DNA from 4 places in the Paenibacillus stellifer genome. Region 1 is predicted to be linked to each of the others. Evidence: predicted binding sites of a transcription regulator. Region 1 holds the regulator's gene; each other region holds the start of a gene.

Evidence for each region. The regulator Rex, encoded in region 1, represses fermentation and respiration genes when NADH is low (regulators of the CRP and FNR family bind a similar motif). The targets are predictions, from matches to a motif close to TTGTGAAATATTTCACAA.
Region 2: PSTEL_RS20560 (DUF1858 domain-containing protein) is a predicted target of Rex. The motif match lies at 2,454-2,471, and genes of this name have one in related genera.
Region 3: PSTEL_RS25690 (cytochrome ubiquinol oxidase subunit I) is a predicted target of Rex. The motif match lies at 2,636-2,653, and genes of this name have one in related genera.
Region 4: PSTEL_RS01170 (DUF438 domain-containing protein) is a predicted target of Rex. The motif match lies at 2,552-2,569, and genes of this name have one in related genera.

The regions. Positions count from the first base shown of each region.
Region 1 is NZ_CP009286.1:3,595,485-3,599,697, forward strand. It holds gene PSTEL_RS16595 (hypothetical protein) at 1-84, opposite strand, end outside; gene PSTEL_RS16600 (cell wall elongation regulator TseB-like domain-containing protein) at 347-865, opposite strand; gene PSTEL_RS16605 (amidohydrolase) at 932-2,233, opposite strand; gene PSTEL_RS16610 (redox-sensing transcriptional repressor Rex) at 2,223-2,873, opposite strand; gene dinG (ATP-dependent DNA helicase DinG) at 3,216-4,213, opposite strand, start outside.
Region 2 is NZ_CP009286.1:4,464,363-4,468,575, reverse strand. It holds gene PSTEL_RS20570 (LacI family DNA-binding transcriptional regulator) at 1-774, shown strand, start outside; gene PSTEL_RS20565 (MFS transporter) at 1,041-2,315, shown strand; gene PSTEL_RS20560 (DUF1858 domain-containing protein) at 2,564-2,791, shown strand; gene PSTEL_RS20555 (DUF438 domain-containing protein) at 2,817-4,079, shown strand.
Region 3 is NZ_CP009286.1:5,615,329-5,619,541, forward strand. It holds gene PSTEL_RS25680 (ABC transporter ATP-binding protein/permease) at 1-163, opposite strand, end outside; gene cydB (cytochrome d ubiquinol oxidase subunit II) at 163-1,182, opposite strand; gene PSTEL_RS25690 (cytochrome ubiquinol oxidase subunit I) at 1,187-2,575, opposite strand; gene PSTEL_RS25695 (cold-shock protein) at 2,809-3,039, opposite strand; gene PSTEL_RS25700 (cold-shock protein) at 3,339-3,539, opposite strand; gene PSTEL_RS25705 (S1C family serine protease) at 3,827-4,213, opposite strand, start outside.
Region 4 is NZ_CP009286.1:211,676-215,888, reverse strand. It holds gene rapZ (RNase adapter RapZ) at 1-42, opposite strand, end outside; gene PSTEL_RS01175 (ROK family glucokinase) at 86-1,036, opposite strand; gene PSTEL_RS01170 (DUF438 domain-containing protein) at 1,171-2,430, opposite strand; gene PSTEL_RS01165 (LacI family DNA-binding transcriptional regulator) at 2,754-3,758, opposite strand; gene PSTEL_RS01160 (hypothetical protein) at 3,970-4,158, opposite strand.

The DNA.
Region 1 (4,213 bases):
CTCCCGATACAGGAACCAGCCGCCGAACAGGACGGCAGCAGTCAGCACTGCGGTCAGCAGTACAGGCATTAGACGAAGTTTCAAACAGCGTCCTCCTCTCTGAGATACAACGAACGAATCCTTATACCTGTCGTCATGTCGTCATTATGTGACCGACATTTTTTGTCGCGCCTTAATACATCTAGTAGTATATCATAGGAGTATATACGAGGACGATTGATTTGTGAATAATATTTAAAATTTTACCTTCTATTTTCTGCCTATTGTATTCTCAAAATCTAAGGAAAACCCAAAAAACCTTCAGGCCGCAAGCGGCTTGAAGGTTTTAATTTGAGCAGAGTAATGGTCAACGACTGGGCAAGGAGTAGCCTTCACCAATCTGCTGTCCGTCCGAGAACCGATAGAACCGGTAATAATACTTGTCATTCTCTTTGCAAAAAAGCTGCCAGACATACTCTCCGTTATACGCGCCGGCAAGCAGACGTTTGATTTGAACGCCGGGAATTGAGGACTCGATCAGCTGCCTCATCTTCTTCTCGGAGACGCCTTTGGAGACCTCCTGGGCGTATACGCCGTTCTGTCCGCCGGCCGGCTTGCCATCCTCTGTGAAACGCACCCAGACCATCATATCCGTTCCGGATGCATTCTTGCCGCTGACGACCCAGTAGATGGAGTTCGCGTCCCACACCGATTTCCGGACACTATCAATCTCTGTCAGCCCCGCTGCGCTGTCTGCGGCAGCTTCGGCCGCGCTACGCTCATTCCATTGATCCCTCAGTACGTAGGCGAAGAATTGATAGAGGGCGAACAGAAAGAGCACGGCCAGAAAGATCCCGTACAGAATCCATTTTCTCCTAGTTCTCAACTTGCTGTTCTCCTTCTGTGAGGTTTAGGTTCCCGTCGTTACCAGACAGGCATAGACAAGCACAGGCTACCTTTTGAGCAGTCCCTCAAATGCTTCCTGCGCCTTGCGGCGGACTTCTTCCTCATCCAGCGTCAGGCAGAGGCCGTGCTTCACAACCTGCTTGCCATCTACCCATACATGCTCGACGTCCTTGGCGCTTGCCGAGTATACGGCATGTGATACCAGATCCGTATGCGGCAGCAGATGCGGCTGGTCAATATCCAGGGCGATAAAATCCGCCTTCATTCCGGGCGCAAGCTTGCCTATCTGATCCAGGAAGATAGACTTCGCTCCATACTCTGTAGCCATACGCAGAGCTTCACTCGCAGGCACAGCCGTCGGATCGCCGGAGACCCCTTTATGAATCAAGGCAGCCAGACGCATTTCCTCGAACATATCCAGATTATTGTTGCTCGCTGGACCGTCCGTTCCCAAGGAAACCGTAACGCCCGCCTTAAGGAGCTCGGGAACCCGCGCGACTCCACTCGCCAGTTTCAGATTGCTTCCCGGATTGTGGGAGACGCCGACCTGATAACGGGCCAGAATTTCAATCTCCTCGTCATTCAGATGCACCCCATGCGCCACCAGTGACGGCCGGGTGAACATGCCGAGCTTCTCCAGATGAGCGACGGGACGCAGCCCGAAATCCGCCTCATTCTGCTCCACTTCACGGCGGGTCTCCGACATGTGGGTATGCAGAGGAAGGTCCAAATCATGCGCGGCCTGAACGAATTTCTCGAAGAAATCAGGCGGACAAGTATACGGGGAGTGCGGCGATATCATCGCTGTAATCCGTCCCCCTGCGCTTCCGTGATAATCTTTGGCAAAGGCAACGGCTTCCGCCAGCTTCTGACGCTGCACCTCTTCCGGGCACAGTCCAATGACGCCGCGCATCAGCACGGCGCGAATGCCGGATTTCTCCGCCACCTCGGCCACCCGGTCCATATGATCGTACATATCAAGGAAGGTGGTCGTGCCGCCTTTCAGCATTTCCAGTACGGACAGCGCGCTTCCCCAGTAGACGTCATCTCCGGTGAATTTCGCTTCCATTGGCCACATTTTCTCCTGCAGCCAGATTTGCAGTGCGAGGTCGTCCCCATAACCGCGAAGCAGCGACATCGCCGCATGACCATGTGTATTGACCAAGCCGGGCATGAACAGCAGCCGGCTGCCATCGAATGTCTCCACGCCCTCGGGAACAGCATTCAATGCTTCTCCTATGTATGTGATTACCCCATTCTCCACGATCATATCTCCGCCAATCACGGCGGGCTTATCATCTCCGGGCACGACAAATTTGCCGCCGCGGACGATCCACTTATCGCTCATCCTGTTCTTCGTCCTTTCCGTCATGCAGATAATAGGCAAGGCTCTGCAGATCTGTTGTAAAATCGGCTGCGTGCACACGAACCTCTTGCGGGGTCTTCAGGATGACCGGAGCGAAATTAAGGATGGCTTCGATACCTGATTCAATCAGTATATTGGCCACATTCTGCGCTTCCTGGTCCGGCACGGTAATGATGCCAATCCGGATGCCCTGTTCGCGTACGGTCTTGGACAGCTCTTCCATCGGCTGCACGGTCAGCGTATTGATTTTGGTTCCGACCTTCGGCGGGTAGGAATCGAAGACAGCCGTAATTTTCATCGTGTCTTTCAAATAGGCGTTATAGTTGGACAGCGCGTGGCCGAGGTTACCGGCTCCGACCAGAGCAACATTGATCGGCTGGTCCAGCTTGAGAATATGACGGATTTTCTCGATCAGATAAGCTACATCATAACCGATGCCTTTTCTTCCGAAATCTCCGAAATAGGCAAGATCCTTGCGAATCTGGGCAGGGTTCAAATCCAGACGCTGGCCCAATTCCTGAGAAGAGACTGTGGAGATTTCGCGCCGGTGCAGGTCGTTCAGAAAGCGCAGGTATACAGGCAGCCTGCGTACAACGGCCTCTGATATTTTGTCCGATTTCATGAGTTCTCCTCCTAATCGATATCGGTGCCTTTCATCCCAAAACCTCTCAAAGTCCAGCCTTAGGCTATTACGTCAAGAGCCCGCAGGGCCACCTGCACCTCGTTCAGGACCTCCGTTCAAATGGCGATTGGACGAAGGCAGACGAAGCTTCGGCGGGTTTTGGGTGACAAGGACCGCTTGCATCCCTGACGGGACACTTTAAATATACGGGATCTGCTGCAATTACATGAACAGAAGACATTCCCGGAAATAGGGTTAATCGTAATAATATCAGCCATGACCAGCCGGTCTGACTTCAGGACGACTAAGAACTACGATCCGTCACTCAGCTTCCGCAGGTTATTAGGATACACCGTCCTGATGAAGCCATTCTGCGATGCGCGGGACCATCTGTTTGGTCGTCATATGCTCCATTTTGGGACCCGGGAGCGAATACAGGAAGTATTTGCCGTAATAAGACTCGATGACCCTGGTATCATATACGATGACGATCCCCCTGTCCTGCGCGGTCCGGACAAGCCGGCCAAAGCCCTGCTTGAAGCGGATCACCGCTTGAGGCACGGAGAGCTTCATGAACGGATTCTTCTTCTGGGCTTGAAGCAGCTCGGCCTTGGCCTCCGCTAGCGGATGGCTCGGGGGCTGAAACGGCAGCCTGACAATCGCCAGGCAGGTCAACGCATCGCCCGGTATGTCGACGCCTTCCCAGAAGCTGCTCGTTCCCAGCAGGACGGAAGCAGCTTTCTCCTGAAACCTTCTCAGAAGCTTGCTCCGGCTGCCGCCCTCCACGCCCTGTCCGAGCACGGAAATATCCTGGGCTGCAAGAGCTTCCTTGAGCGGCTCATACACCTGGCGAAGCATTTTGTAGGACGTGAACAGCACCAGCATCCTTCCCTGCGTCGTCACGGCGGCTTCCGCCAGCGACTGGACAAGCATATCGACGAATTTGGCGTCGCCCACGGTCCCCTTCACGCTCGGGAAGTCCCTTGGAATGACCAGCAGCGCCTGATCCCTGTACTTGAACGGAGAAGGCAGCTGCACGGTCTTGAGCCGTTCCTGCTCCTGGGCTTCGTTGAGTCCGAGGCTGTCGATCATGTACTGGAACGACTTGTCGACGGAGAGCGTCGCCGAGGTGAGCACCGCGCTTTTTTTCTTGTCGAAGAACAGGTCCTTCAGCTGAGCGCTGACATCTACCGGCACGGCATACAGATGCAGCGATTTGTTGCGGTAATTTCCGTTCGCCTCAAGCCAATATACTACATTCTCGTCGTTCATTCCCATAAAAAACCGCACCTGCTCCCGGATTTCGGCCAAATCCTTTAAGAGTCCGCCGATATCGGTCA
Region 2 (4,213 bases), 870 kb from region 1:
ATTATCGGCGGTGTTGAGAGCGTTATCGGACCGCTCGATTACGAGCTGACGATCTGCAATATCGAACATATCGGTCGGGACCGGTTCGTAAGCCGCTTCGTGCTCGGCCGCAAAGTGGACGGAATTATTTTGGACAACTCCATCCTGACCCCAATGCTGGCGCAAGAGCTTAACGAACGGAGTTTTCCTTACATCGTTATTGGAGAGCTTCCGGGAGTCCGGCCCTTGAGATGGGTCGATATCGACAATCGCAGCGGAGCCGCGATTCTGACGCAGCATCTGCTCGCCCAAGGGTACCGGAACCCGGCGTTTATCGGCGGTGAAGAGTGCGACCCGCTGTTCGGAGCGAGAGTGGCGGGATTCCGGGATGCGCTGCCGCATACGTCATTGCCGCCTGTGCTTCCCGGCTACTCGAACGAGGCCAACGGGCGCAGGCTTACTTGTGAGCTGCTCTCCCTCAGCCAAGCTCCGGATTCGATTGTGTGCATGAGCAACCTTGTGGCTTTCGGTGCGCTTCAGGAGCTCGGCGAGCGGGGGATCTCAATACCGGAAAATATCGGAATCGCCACCTTTGACAATAGACCGCTTGCTCCATATACGACGCCCCCGTTGACCTGTCTTGATATGGACACGTTCGCGCTGGGAGCGGCGGCAGGGGACATGCTGATGGCACAGATTAACGAGCCGAATGCCATTCAGGCGGAGGAGCACCGCTGGGTGGAGCCGAAGCTGGTTGTCCGCCAGTCCACTGCATTAATGAAAGGAATTGATTAAGCCCAAGACTAATGTTAATCGCTGTCTGTTCATTTCGAAAAAGTCCGTTTACAATAGAAATAATTTACAACGGAGGTGCTTGATTATGTTAAAAGTCCGTCAGCAAAGCGGAGTTAGTAAGTTATCTTATTCACAGCTTGGAAACGCAAAAATAGGTGATGAAGCGGCAGCGCGGTCCGGACAGCTTGGCTGATTAGAGATATTCATTTAATCATTCGACACTATTGTCAAAGGTCCGCCTGCCAAGACAGAGAGGCGGAATATAGATGCAGCATTCGCATGGAGCGGCCCGGGTATATACCCGAATGAAGTTTTTGACTTCCCTGGCGGGAAGCACGATGTTTACAACCTATACGATTTATTATGTCAAAGAGCTCGGGTTTACCCCCCTTCAGCTCATGCTGATCGGGACGGTTCTGGAGCTTACGGTGCTGATTTTTGAAGGAATTACGGGCGTTGTTGCCGATACCTACGGACGCAGACGGTCGGTTATTATCGGCATGTTCATTCTCGGCGGAGGCTTCACCCTTGAAGGAACCGCCGTCTGGCTGTCCTCCGGGTCTGTCATGCTTCCGGCTTTTGGCATTATTCTGGCGGCCCAGCTGCTGTTCGGGATAGGCTGGACGTTCATCAGCGGAGCAGATACGGCCTGGATCGTGGACGAAGTCGGTGAGCAGGGGGCTGGCGGGCTCTTCATGAGCGCTCAGAAAATAACTCTCGCCGCTTCCCTCGCCGGCATAGGCATCAGTGTCGGTCTGTCAACGCTGATGCCCAATCTGCCTTACCTGGCCGGCGGGATGATGTATTGGATTCTTGGCGTCTATCTGCTCGCCAGGATGCAAGAGACGGGCTTCGTTCCGCGAACCGAAGGCCGGAGAGAATCGCCAATCCGCGAGATGCGGAAGGCCTGGCAGGACGGCGCAGCCGTGGTGCGCCGCAGCCCGCTGCTGATTGCCATGGTGCTGATAACCGTCTTCACGGGCGCCGCCTCGGAAGGGTATGACCGGCTGTGGGAAGCCTATATGATGAACGGCATCGGCTTTCCGGCGGGGCCGATTTCGCCGGCGCTCTGGTTCGGCATCTTCAGCGCAGCCGCCACGCTGCTCGGGATGGCGGCCGTTCATGCCGCTGAGCGCAGAATCAACATGAACAGCGGGCGTACGCTCTCGCTCAGCTTATTGCTGCTGACGGCGATCCGCGCGCTTGGCATTTTAGGACTTGCGCTGTCGCCATCGTTCGGCGGCGCGGCTGCAGCGGTGCTGATGGTCAGCATCGCTTCTGCGGTGGCCGAGCCGGTGTACGCCACCTGGCTCAACCGGAATCTGGAGAGCCGCACACGGGCGACCGTCTTGTCGATGGTCAGCCAGGCCGATGCCTTCGGGCAGAGCGCGGGAGGTCCGGCGGTCGGCTGGATCGGAAGCCGGTTCTCCATTCGGGCTTCGCTGCTGGCGGCGGGCGTGCTGCTGTTTCCCGTACTCGGCGTATTCGGCCGGGGGATCAAGGACGCCGGAGACGACGCCTTGAACCGGAAGGCGGGCTGATCCCCGGGCAGCGAGCTGCAAGAGGATAGCAACACGAGACTAAATTCAGATGCCTCCAAGAGAAAATTGCTTTGCCCAGAAGAGAGGGCGGCGATCTTGGAGGCTTTTTTTGCGTGACGAATAATTAAAATTTAAACTTTGTGATTGCAATCACAATCCGGGATGAATGCCCGTGCTACTCTGTTGTTGAGAATAGTTATCAGTTGATTGGGATCAAGGATTAGAGACGGCAAGGGAGCGTGGGAATCATGGACAAAACGATGCGCATGGATGAAACGGTGTATGACCTGGCCACCCGCTGGCCGGAAACGGTGGATATCATGGTTGAGCTGGGCTTCAAGGATATCGCCAAGCCGGGCATGCTGCAGACAGCAGGACGGTTCATGACGCTGGAGAAGGGAATCAAGCTGAAGCGGATGGATGCGGACACCGTCAAGGAGGCATTCCGGAGCCGCGGGTTCAGCATTTTAGCATAGAAAACTAGAGAAGGAGTGTGTAATCATGAGCGAACTCATTAACAACCGCGAGGCGCAAGCGCCGGAGCGCAGCGAACGCCAGCAGATGCTGATGGACATCATCAAGGAGCTGCATGCGGGCAAGGATGTAGAAGAGGTCAAAGCGCGCTTCCAGGAAGCGACCCTCAATGTGTCGGTGTCGGAAATTTCGGAGCTGGAGCATGCACTGATGACCGAGGAAGGCATTCCGGTATCTGAAGTTCAGCGTCTGTGCTCCGTCCATACGGCCGTGTTCAAGGGCTCGATCGAGGAGATTCACCGTTCGTCGAAACCCGAGGAACAGCCCGGTCATCCCGTGCATACGTTCAAACAGGAGAACCGGGAGCTGGAGAAGCTGACGGGCTTCACTCTGGAGCTGCACAAGGACAAGTTCGCCAAGGATGACAGTCCGGCGGCAATCTACAAGCTGCTGGAGGATTTGAATCTTCTGATGGACATCGACAAGCATTACAGCCGCAAGGAGAATCTCCTCTTTCCTTATCTTGAAAAATACGGCGTGTACGGTCCGACAAAGGTCATGTGGGGCGTCGACGACGGTATCCGGAGCATGATCAAGGAAGCCAAGGCGCTGCTGTCCGCTTATGAGGGCGGGCGGGAAGAAGTTCTGAACGCGCTGGAGCTGATCATCAAGGAAGTTAACGAGATGATCTTTAAGGAAGAAAATATTTTGCTGCCGATGGCGCTGGAGAAGCTGACCGAGGACGAATGGGTCAAAATCGCCGGGGAGAGCGAGAGCATCGGCTTCTGCCTGACCGCGCCGGAGAAGGAGTGGATTCCGGAACGCGCGCCGGAGCCGACGGTGGCTGCGGATTCGGAAGCCGGCGGTGGAGCCGAAGCGCCTCAGGGCTTCATCCGCTTTGAGACGGGAATCGTGTCCGTACAGCAGCTTGAGCTGATCATGAACCATCTCCCGGTCGATCTTACCTTCATCGACGAGAACGATGTGGTCCGGTATTTCTCTCACGGCAAGGAGCGGATCTTCGCCCGTACAAAAGCAGTAATCGGCCGCACCGTGCAGAACTGCCATCCGCCGCAAAGCGTGCATGTGGTGGAGAAGCTGCTGGAAGACTTCAAATCCGGACGCAAGGATGCCGAAGACTTCTGGATTCAAATCAAGGATAAATTCGTCTACATCCGCTATTTCGCCATCCGGGACGAAGAGGGGCGTTACATGGGAACTCTGGAGTTTACGCAAAATATCGCGCCGATCCGGGCCCTGGAAGGCCAGAAGCGCATTATGTCGGAGTAACCGTGTCAAAAAGAAGTACCGGCCGGCCGCTATGCGAGCGATGGGAATCGCTTGCGGGCGGCCTTTTGCGTGCTCCGGGAAGGGAACTCTGTGCTGCGGATATTTTTCAGGCAGATTGTCTCTAGCCCAAAAGG
Region 3 (4,213 bases), 2.0 Mb from region 1:
TGCCCCATTGTTCCTTCAGCGGATCGCCCGCGAACAGCGCGGAGATGACTTCCGCGAGCGACTTCGCCAGCAGAAGGATGGATAAGCTTTGCACCAGGGTCAGGAAGCCTACCGCCAGAAAGACTGGCTTGACTCCTTTATACCCAAGCAAATTTTTATCCATTAATATTCCAGAGTCTCCTTGTCGCTAAGCCGTTTGTGGAAGATGAAGTAGCTCCAGATCTGATAGCCCAGCACGAACGGAAGCAGCGTGAGCGCCACAATCGTCATGACCTTGAGCGAGTAATGGCCGGAAGCCGAATTTGTGATTGTCAGGTTGAACGCCTCGCCGAGCGAGCTCACCATAACCCGCGGGAACAGGCCCACGAAGACGGAGATTACCGAGAGGCCAAGCACCGCGCCCGTCATGCCGAAGGCCCAGCCGTCGCGCTTCTTCTTGCAGAAGTAACCGGACAGCACGAACGCCACAATGCCAAGCAAGACAATCGCCCACAGCAGGATTCCGCGAACTTCAAAAATATCGGTCTCGAAGTACGTCATGATGACGAATGCCAGCAGCAGTGCGCCTGTCGGCAGCAGCAGCACCTGCGCCCGCTTGCGCGCCCGGTCCTGCAGCTCGCCGAAGGTGCGCAGCGCCGTAAAGAGCAGGCCGTGCACATTGCAGAGCAGAATAACGGTCAAGCCGGCAAGAACCGTGTAGACATTGACGATATCGCCGAAGAAGGAGGCATGCATCTGCATATCGCCGTCAATCGGCAGCCCTTTGATGAAGCTCGCGAACACGATGGCCAGCAGGAAAGGCGGCAGGAAGCTGCCGATCAGAATGGACAGGTCCCAGGTTTTTCTCCAGCCCGCCGACTGTGCCTTGCCTCTGTATTCGAAGGCGACGCCGCGCAGAATCAGGCCGAACAGAGCAAATACGAACGGCACGTAGAAGCCGCTGAACAGCGTCGCGTACCAGTTGGGGAACGCCGCGAACATTGCGCCCGCCCCGGTGATCAGCCATACTTCGTTGGCATCCCAGAAAGGGCCGATCGAGTTGATCATGACCCGCCGCTGCTTCTCATTGGCCGGCAGCAGCTGAGACTGCATGCCGACTCCGAAGTCGAAGCCTTCTAGGAAGAAAAATCCGACGAAGAGTACCGCGATCAGCACAAACCATAGTTCATTAAGTGAGAGCATGGTATCACTCCTTCGTATTATAAGGATCTGTCGAATGCTCCGACTCCTCGTCGACGCCATTCGGTCCCTTTTTGATTACCTTGACGAACAGATAGATCAGCACGATAAGCAGTGCGGCGTATGCGGTATTAAAAGTAATGAGCGAGAACAGCACCTGCCCGGATGTAATATTCGGCGAGACGCTCTTGTCGGTCGTCAAGAGGCCGAATACGGTCCAAGGCTGACGCCCGAATTCGGTCATCGTCCAGCCTGCGGTGTTGGCGATCGGCGGCAGCAGCAGACCGGTAAGGCAGATCCGCATAAACTTCGTGTTCGGCTGATCCATTTTTTTGCGCCACATCAAATATATTGCCCACAGCGTAATGAAAATCATGGCCATACCGGCCGCAATCATAATCCGGAAGCTCCAGAACGTTGTGCGGACCGGCGGAATATAGTCTCCGGGACCATAAGCTTGCTCATATTCGCTTTGCAGCGTGTTCATCCCTTTGACCGAACCCGAGAACTTGCTGTAAGACAGGAAGCTGAGGACGTACGGAACCTTGAGCTCATGACTGCTCATTTTGTTCTCTGGGTCAATGCTGGCCACAACAGTCCATGGCGCAGGGTCGGCGCTGTCCTCCCAAAGTCCTTCGGACGCGGCCATCTTCATCGGCTGTGTCTTGACCAGATACTGAGCCTGCCAGTGTCCGGCAAAGGCAACGCCGATGGAGGAGATAACACCAACAATCACTGCAATTTGGAAGGAACGCTTAAAGAAGTCCGTATCCTGCTTCTTCAGCAGCTTGAATGCGCTGATGCCGATGATCAGAAACGCACCGGTGGCGAAAGCGCCGAGCACCGTATGCGGGAACTCTACCAGAACCTGGCCGTTCGTGATCAGGGAGAGGAAATCGTTCATTTCCGCCCGCCCGTTGTTAATCGTATAACCTACCGGATGCTGCATGAAGGAATTCGCAGCCAGAATCCAGAACGCGGACAGCGTTGTGCCGATGGCTACGAACCAGATGGAGAGCAGGTGGATTTTCTTCGAGACCTTCTCCCAGCCGAAGATCCAGATCCCGATGAACGTCGATTCCAGAAAGAACGCTAGCAGCGCTTCAATCGCCAGCGGCGCTCCGAAGATATCTCCGACAAATCGGGAATAATCCGACCAGTTCATGCCGAACTGGAATTCCTGAAGAATACCGGTAACCACGCCAATAGCGAAATTGACCAGGAACAGCTTGCCCCAGAATTTCGCCATCCGTTTGTATACCTCGTCCCCTTTGCGCACATACATGGTCTCCATGATCGCGATGATGAATGATAATCCGATCGTGACAGGCACAAAGAAAAAGTGAAAAATCGTTGTCGACGCAAACTGCATGCGCGACAGCATTAGAACGTCCATGGTTTCCCTTCCTTCCCCCCGTTTAATTGCTTTTATTCTGTCAAAATTTAAAGCGATAGATTGTGATATATGTCACACATCAACAGGCTTTTTATCGGTTAAAATCAATAAATTTGTGACATTGATCACAAAAGATATAGAAAAAAGCAAAAAAAATAAGACGGTTTTCCGTCTTTTGTCTTTTTATCTCTATTGGCATTCTATTTCTCTATAGCGAGGAACAAGATGTTCGTTTAGGAAATGGAGATTCCTTTTTTCAGCGACTTCAGATCGCCGTTTGAATTGTACAGCTGGGGAAGCATTTTTGTTCCCTGCTCCATCGGAGCCTGGCATAAAGGGCAGGTCGGCGCAGCTTCAAACGTGAAGTTGTCTCTCATCCATCCGTTGCAATCATCGTTCGTGCAGGACCATACGGCCGTCATCTCTTCCGGTATCTCTTCCATGGGCTTCTTCCGGTAGTTCATTGCCGTTCCCTCCCTTTCTCTCGCTAAATTGCTTGGGCAAAAGGTTAGACGCATGCATCTATAGGATCAAAGCGGCACCATACACCCGCTCTCCTATCCGCAGAAAGAAACCGCTCCATCCTGATGGACAGTGCAGCCAATACATTCTTATATCCAAGGATAAACGCCTGGCGGCGCCTTGCAGACGACGGACGTTTACCGCGAAATAGAAAGCCAAGTATAAGGTGATGTTCAAGCATTCCTACATTTTTAAAAAAAGGCCGCCCCGACTTTATGACAAGCGGGACGGCTGGGGTGATTTACAGTTTTACAACGTTCTCAGCTTGCGGTCCGCGGTTGCCTTGAACAACGTTGAATTCAACTTGTTGACCTTCGTCCAGCGTTTTGAAGCCTTCGCCGACGATTGCGCTGAAGTGTACGAATACGTCGCTTCCGCCTTCAACTTCGATGAAGCCAAAGCCTTTTTCTGCGTTGAACCATTTAACTGTACCTGTTTGCATTGTGTATAGCCTCCAAAAGAGAAATTAACATGTTATTTTTGTCTTTGAACAAAGAAAAAATTCACACATTGAAAAAGGCTTTCCGCCAATCCGACAACCCTTTTCAATGTGAAAATTCGGGTTCGAGCATAACATATGATTTAGATCATAGTAACACATCACAGCCCTAAAGGCAAGCTGAGTTAAGGCTCAGCACCTCTCGCAACAAGCCGCTCACCCTCATTCATCAAGGGCTGCGGCCTGTCTTGAAAGGAATGCCTTATCATTATATCCGGGATCTTCCGGAATTATTCCTCCGGTTTCTGCTCCAGCTTCACGGTAATCTCTTTCTCGACCCCGTCCCGGTAGAACGTGATGACAAGGGAGTCGCCAACCTTCGTGTCGTCGTACAGGTATTTGCGCAGGCTGATGGTCGAATCGATCGTCTGGCCGTTGAACTTCGTGATTACGTCGTTCAGCTTGAGTCCCGCTTCCTTCGCCGGGCCTACGACATCGAGAACGACTACCCCTTCGGTTACACTGCTCGGCAGGTTGAGCGACTTGCGCTGGTTCTCGTCGAGCGGCACGTAAGGGTTGTTCAGATCCATGGAGTATACACCAAGATAGGAACGGACGATCTTACCATTCGCGGCCAGCTCCTCGGCGATCTTCTCGACATGGTTGGCCGGAATGGC
Region 4 (4,213 bases), 2.3 Mb from region 1:
AAGGGTGGCCGCAGCCGACGGGACGACTTCTTCTTCAGTCATCAGGCTTCCCTCCCCACGTTAGTATATGAATGAATGATATCGCTTAAGAACGCAGCAGAAGGCCAGCCGCGCCCACAATTCCGGCGTCATTGCCGAGCTGGGCGGCTACAATCTTAACGTCTTTCTGAAGCGGCTCGGGAGTGAACTGCGCATATACACGGCGGATCTCCTCGAACAGGAACTCGCCAGCTTTGGACACGCCTCCACCAACGATGAACACTTCAGGATTCAGCACAGCCGCAACGGCAGCCATTGACTTCCCGATGTAGTAAGCAGCGCGGTTCACGATGCGGATCGCAACCTCGTCGCCTTCCTTGGCGGCGTCGAACACTTCCTTGGCCGCGATCTTCTCCACCGTAGACAGAGAGGTCCGGTCTCCACGGGCAACTGCATCATTGGCCATGCGAATAATGCCGGTTGCGGAGGATACGGTCTCCAGGCAGCCCTTTTTGCCGCAGCCGCACTGGATGGCTTCCAGATCGGGAACGACGGAAATATGGCCAAGCTCGCCGGCCAGGCCGGAGAATCCCTGATAAATCTTGCCATTAATGATGATGCCGCCGCCGACGCCGGTTCCGAGCGTATAGCACACGCAGTTCTCGATGCCTCTGCCCGCACCGCTCCATGCTTCCCCAAGCGCCGCCACGTTGGCGTCATTGTCTATTTTGACCGGCTTGTTCAAGCGATCCTCCAGAATGGCACGGATCGGCACATCCCGAAAACCTATGTTAGGCGCAAGAACGATAATGCCTTCGCGAATATTCGTGAAGCCGGCTACTCCCGCCCCAACACCGACAAGCTGATCCCACTCGTACGGGGATTCAGCAACAATTTGACGCACGTATTTCGCGATGTTGTCAATGACGGTATCGACACCGTCCGAGGTTCCTGTAGGCCCCTCAAAAGTATGCAATAAATGGCCCTCGCTGTTGCAGATGCCCACCTTGATTGCGGTTCCGCCCAAATCCACGCCTACGTAGATATTTTCCGACATGTAAACAAGCCACCTTTTTCTTTAGCAAAATAGTAAATCCCACGTTAATCACTATAATAGAAGCCCTTCCCGCGGTCAAGGAAAGGCGGCACACCCGGGCCGGGTGTGCCGCCATATAGCCAAATATTCGGATATTAGAAGGATTCGGACCGATCTGGAACGCGCTTTCGGCTGCCAGCACCCCGCAGCGGCGCGATATCCTGGCTGAATTGCAGCGCTCCCGCATACCGGCCCGAATCATCACGCACGGCGGCATAACGGATATGAACGAACTGGTCGGATGTGTGAATCCAGAAGTCGCCGCTGTCCTTAAGGCCGGACTGGAACTCTTTGAGCAGCTTTCGCACGGCCAGATCGTCTATGCCTTTTGGGTCGTCCGTGAACAGAGTCTCCGGTCCAGCCGCATGGGCATACTCGCATTTTCCAAGCCCACTCGTTAATACAATGCTGCCATCCGGGTCAATGAATGTCAGCCCCCCCGGCAAATGCTTCAGAATCAATTCCAGCTTCTCGGCAGGCAGCCTTTCACCGGTGTCGCCTTCCTGCTGCCCGGCAGCAGAAGGGTTTTCTTCCGGAGGCTCGCAGGAATGATCTTCCGGAAAATCCGGATTCCATACTTCTTCCGGTTCCGACAGGCAATAGCCGATCGCTCCGCTGTCTCTGGCTATACCTGCCCAGTCCTTCTCCGTCAGCTTCTCCAGTGCTGCGGGGAGCAGCACCTGTTCTTCTTCCCGGATCATGTCATTAATTTCGCGGATAAGACGGTAAATAGCGTTCCCCGTCTCCGCCGGGTTGCCCCGGTAAGGCATCAGCATCGCTCTCGCTTCCTTGATCAGGCCGCGGATATGATCGTCGATGCCCCACATCATGCTGGATTTCCCGTAAGCCTGATACTTCCGTATATAGGGAAACAGCAGAATTTCCTTGCGGCTGTAATGTCTGTCAATCTCCGATACAAGAGACAGATCGTTAAGCAGCTTCTGGACGTTGGCGGCGGAGTCCTGCTTCAGGAATTTACCGGCATGCAGCTTCAGCTTGAAATTGACAAGCCGCTCGATATCCCGGTTCTCCCTTTTAAAGGTATGCACCGGATGTCCCGGCAGCTCTTCGGGGATTGAGAATCGGTGGATTTCCTGTACCGTTCCCTGAAATACGGCCTCGTGTACAGCGCACAGACGCCTGATATCCTGGGCAGGCACGCCTTCTTCGGTAATCAGCTCATTTTCCATGGCCGCGATCTCGGATACATGCACCCCTCTTACCGCCTGCTCAAATCGATCCTGTACGTCCGCCGCTGATTTGCCGGCCCGCAGCTCATCGACCACTTCTTTCAACAGCCCTCTGCGGGCCTCCCTTGATGCTCCCGCTTCGACTCCGTTTAAATACCGATACATCCTTTTCTCCCCCTTAACCCGATTTGGCTTCCGTCCTCTGCCAGAATGCCAGCAAGTGAGCCGAATTTTTCAATGCGTAACTGAGAATAATTCTCATTGTATCATGATGGGATAAGATGCTTTATGAGAAGCGTCACATGAGCAGGGGGATTTGCCGCAACAGGCGGTTAATCATAATTCCAGGCAGGTTGGAATTATTTCTTCATATATTAGGCAGGAATAAGGTAAGGGGATTGACGAACGGTCCCGCCTTGTCGCGCCGAATGGACTCGGCCACCGTGTCGACGCCGTTCAGGCAGGCGAGCGGGATCATCACCGTATGCTCATTTTATCAGCGGAGCCGCCGATTTTCGGATAATCAGCTCTGTATTGATCAGAATTCGCTCTCCAATCTCCGTCGGCTCCTTTATCAGCTTAAGCAGCTTGCGCGCGCCCTGCTCGCTGATGGTCTCGATCGGCCGCTTCACCGTCGTGAGCGACGGATTGGTAAAGCTCGAGAAGCCGCTGTCGTCAAAGCCGACGATGGAGACATCGCCCGGCACTTGAAGACCGCATTCGAACACACAATTCATTGCGCCTACCGCCATATCATCATTGGAACAAAATACGGCCGTTGGCGGGTTGCTTAAAGACATCAGCTGCGTCATAGCCTGATAGCCGCTCTGCATATCGTAATTGCCGCGGACGATATAATCTGCCTGCACCGGGATATCATGATCAATCAGGGCGCGGTGGAAGCCTTCCCGACGTTCGACGGTCGACTTGAAGCCCTCCACTCCTTCAATAAGGGCGATATCGCGATGGCCGCACTCGATCAGATACGCCCCTGCGCTGTACGCGCCCTCCCGGTCATTCGAAACAATGTTCACAATGGAGCTGTCGTCAATAACGCGGTTCAGCACAACCAGCGGAATTTCATGCTGAAGCACGTGATGCATAAATTCATTATCGGCTTCGCTCTGGCTCATGAGAATGATGCCGTCGAACCGCTTGCTGTGAACGGGGGAATAATCCTGGTAATCGTCTATGCCCCGCACGGACAGGTTGTAGTCGACGTCGACCACCCGGTTGACCCCCCTGAACGTATCGGAGAAGAAGCTGGGCGAGGTGCCTTTTGCAATGCTTGTAAAAAACAGACCGATGGTGTAAGAGCGCTGCATGACAAGACTCTTCGCGTTATAATTCGGCGTATAATTCAGTTGGGCCGCAATTTCAGCAATGCGTTGTCTCGTATTCTCCTTAATCAGCGGGCTGTTATTGAGCGCTCTGGATACGGTTGTATGAGACACGTTGGCCAGCTTGGCGATATCCTTAATGGTGGCTGCCATAGGCTTACCTTCCTTATTATCCGGGTTTGTCCATCCTCATTAGGATATCATATGCACCGCCCTTTTTCACGGCAGCTCCACTGTCCTCCCACCTATTACCCACACACTGCCTGTAATCCAGATGCTACCAGTCAATATGCGGATGCGGCCTTTGAAAAACAAAAAAGCCCCGTCCTGCCCGGATGGAGCCGTTCCATTGTGAGAGATGCATTTACCGCGCTTTACGAAAGGGCAGCCTGCCGATTTTTTTCATATGGATGGTCAAAAGGGAAAGGGGAGTTCTATTCAGAGGCTTGGGAATCGAAATCGCCCCACAGCGCTTCCAATATCCCCCCGCCAAGCGTTCAAGCTCTCCCCTCTCCTTCTCCAGCAGCATCTCGGCTATTGTCGGATGATCCATCACTATCCCGCCTCTCTTGTTTGATCAGGAAGGTAACGTTCCTGTGTTACTTTTA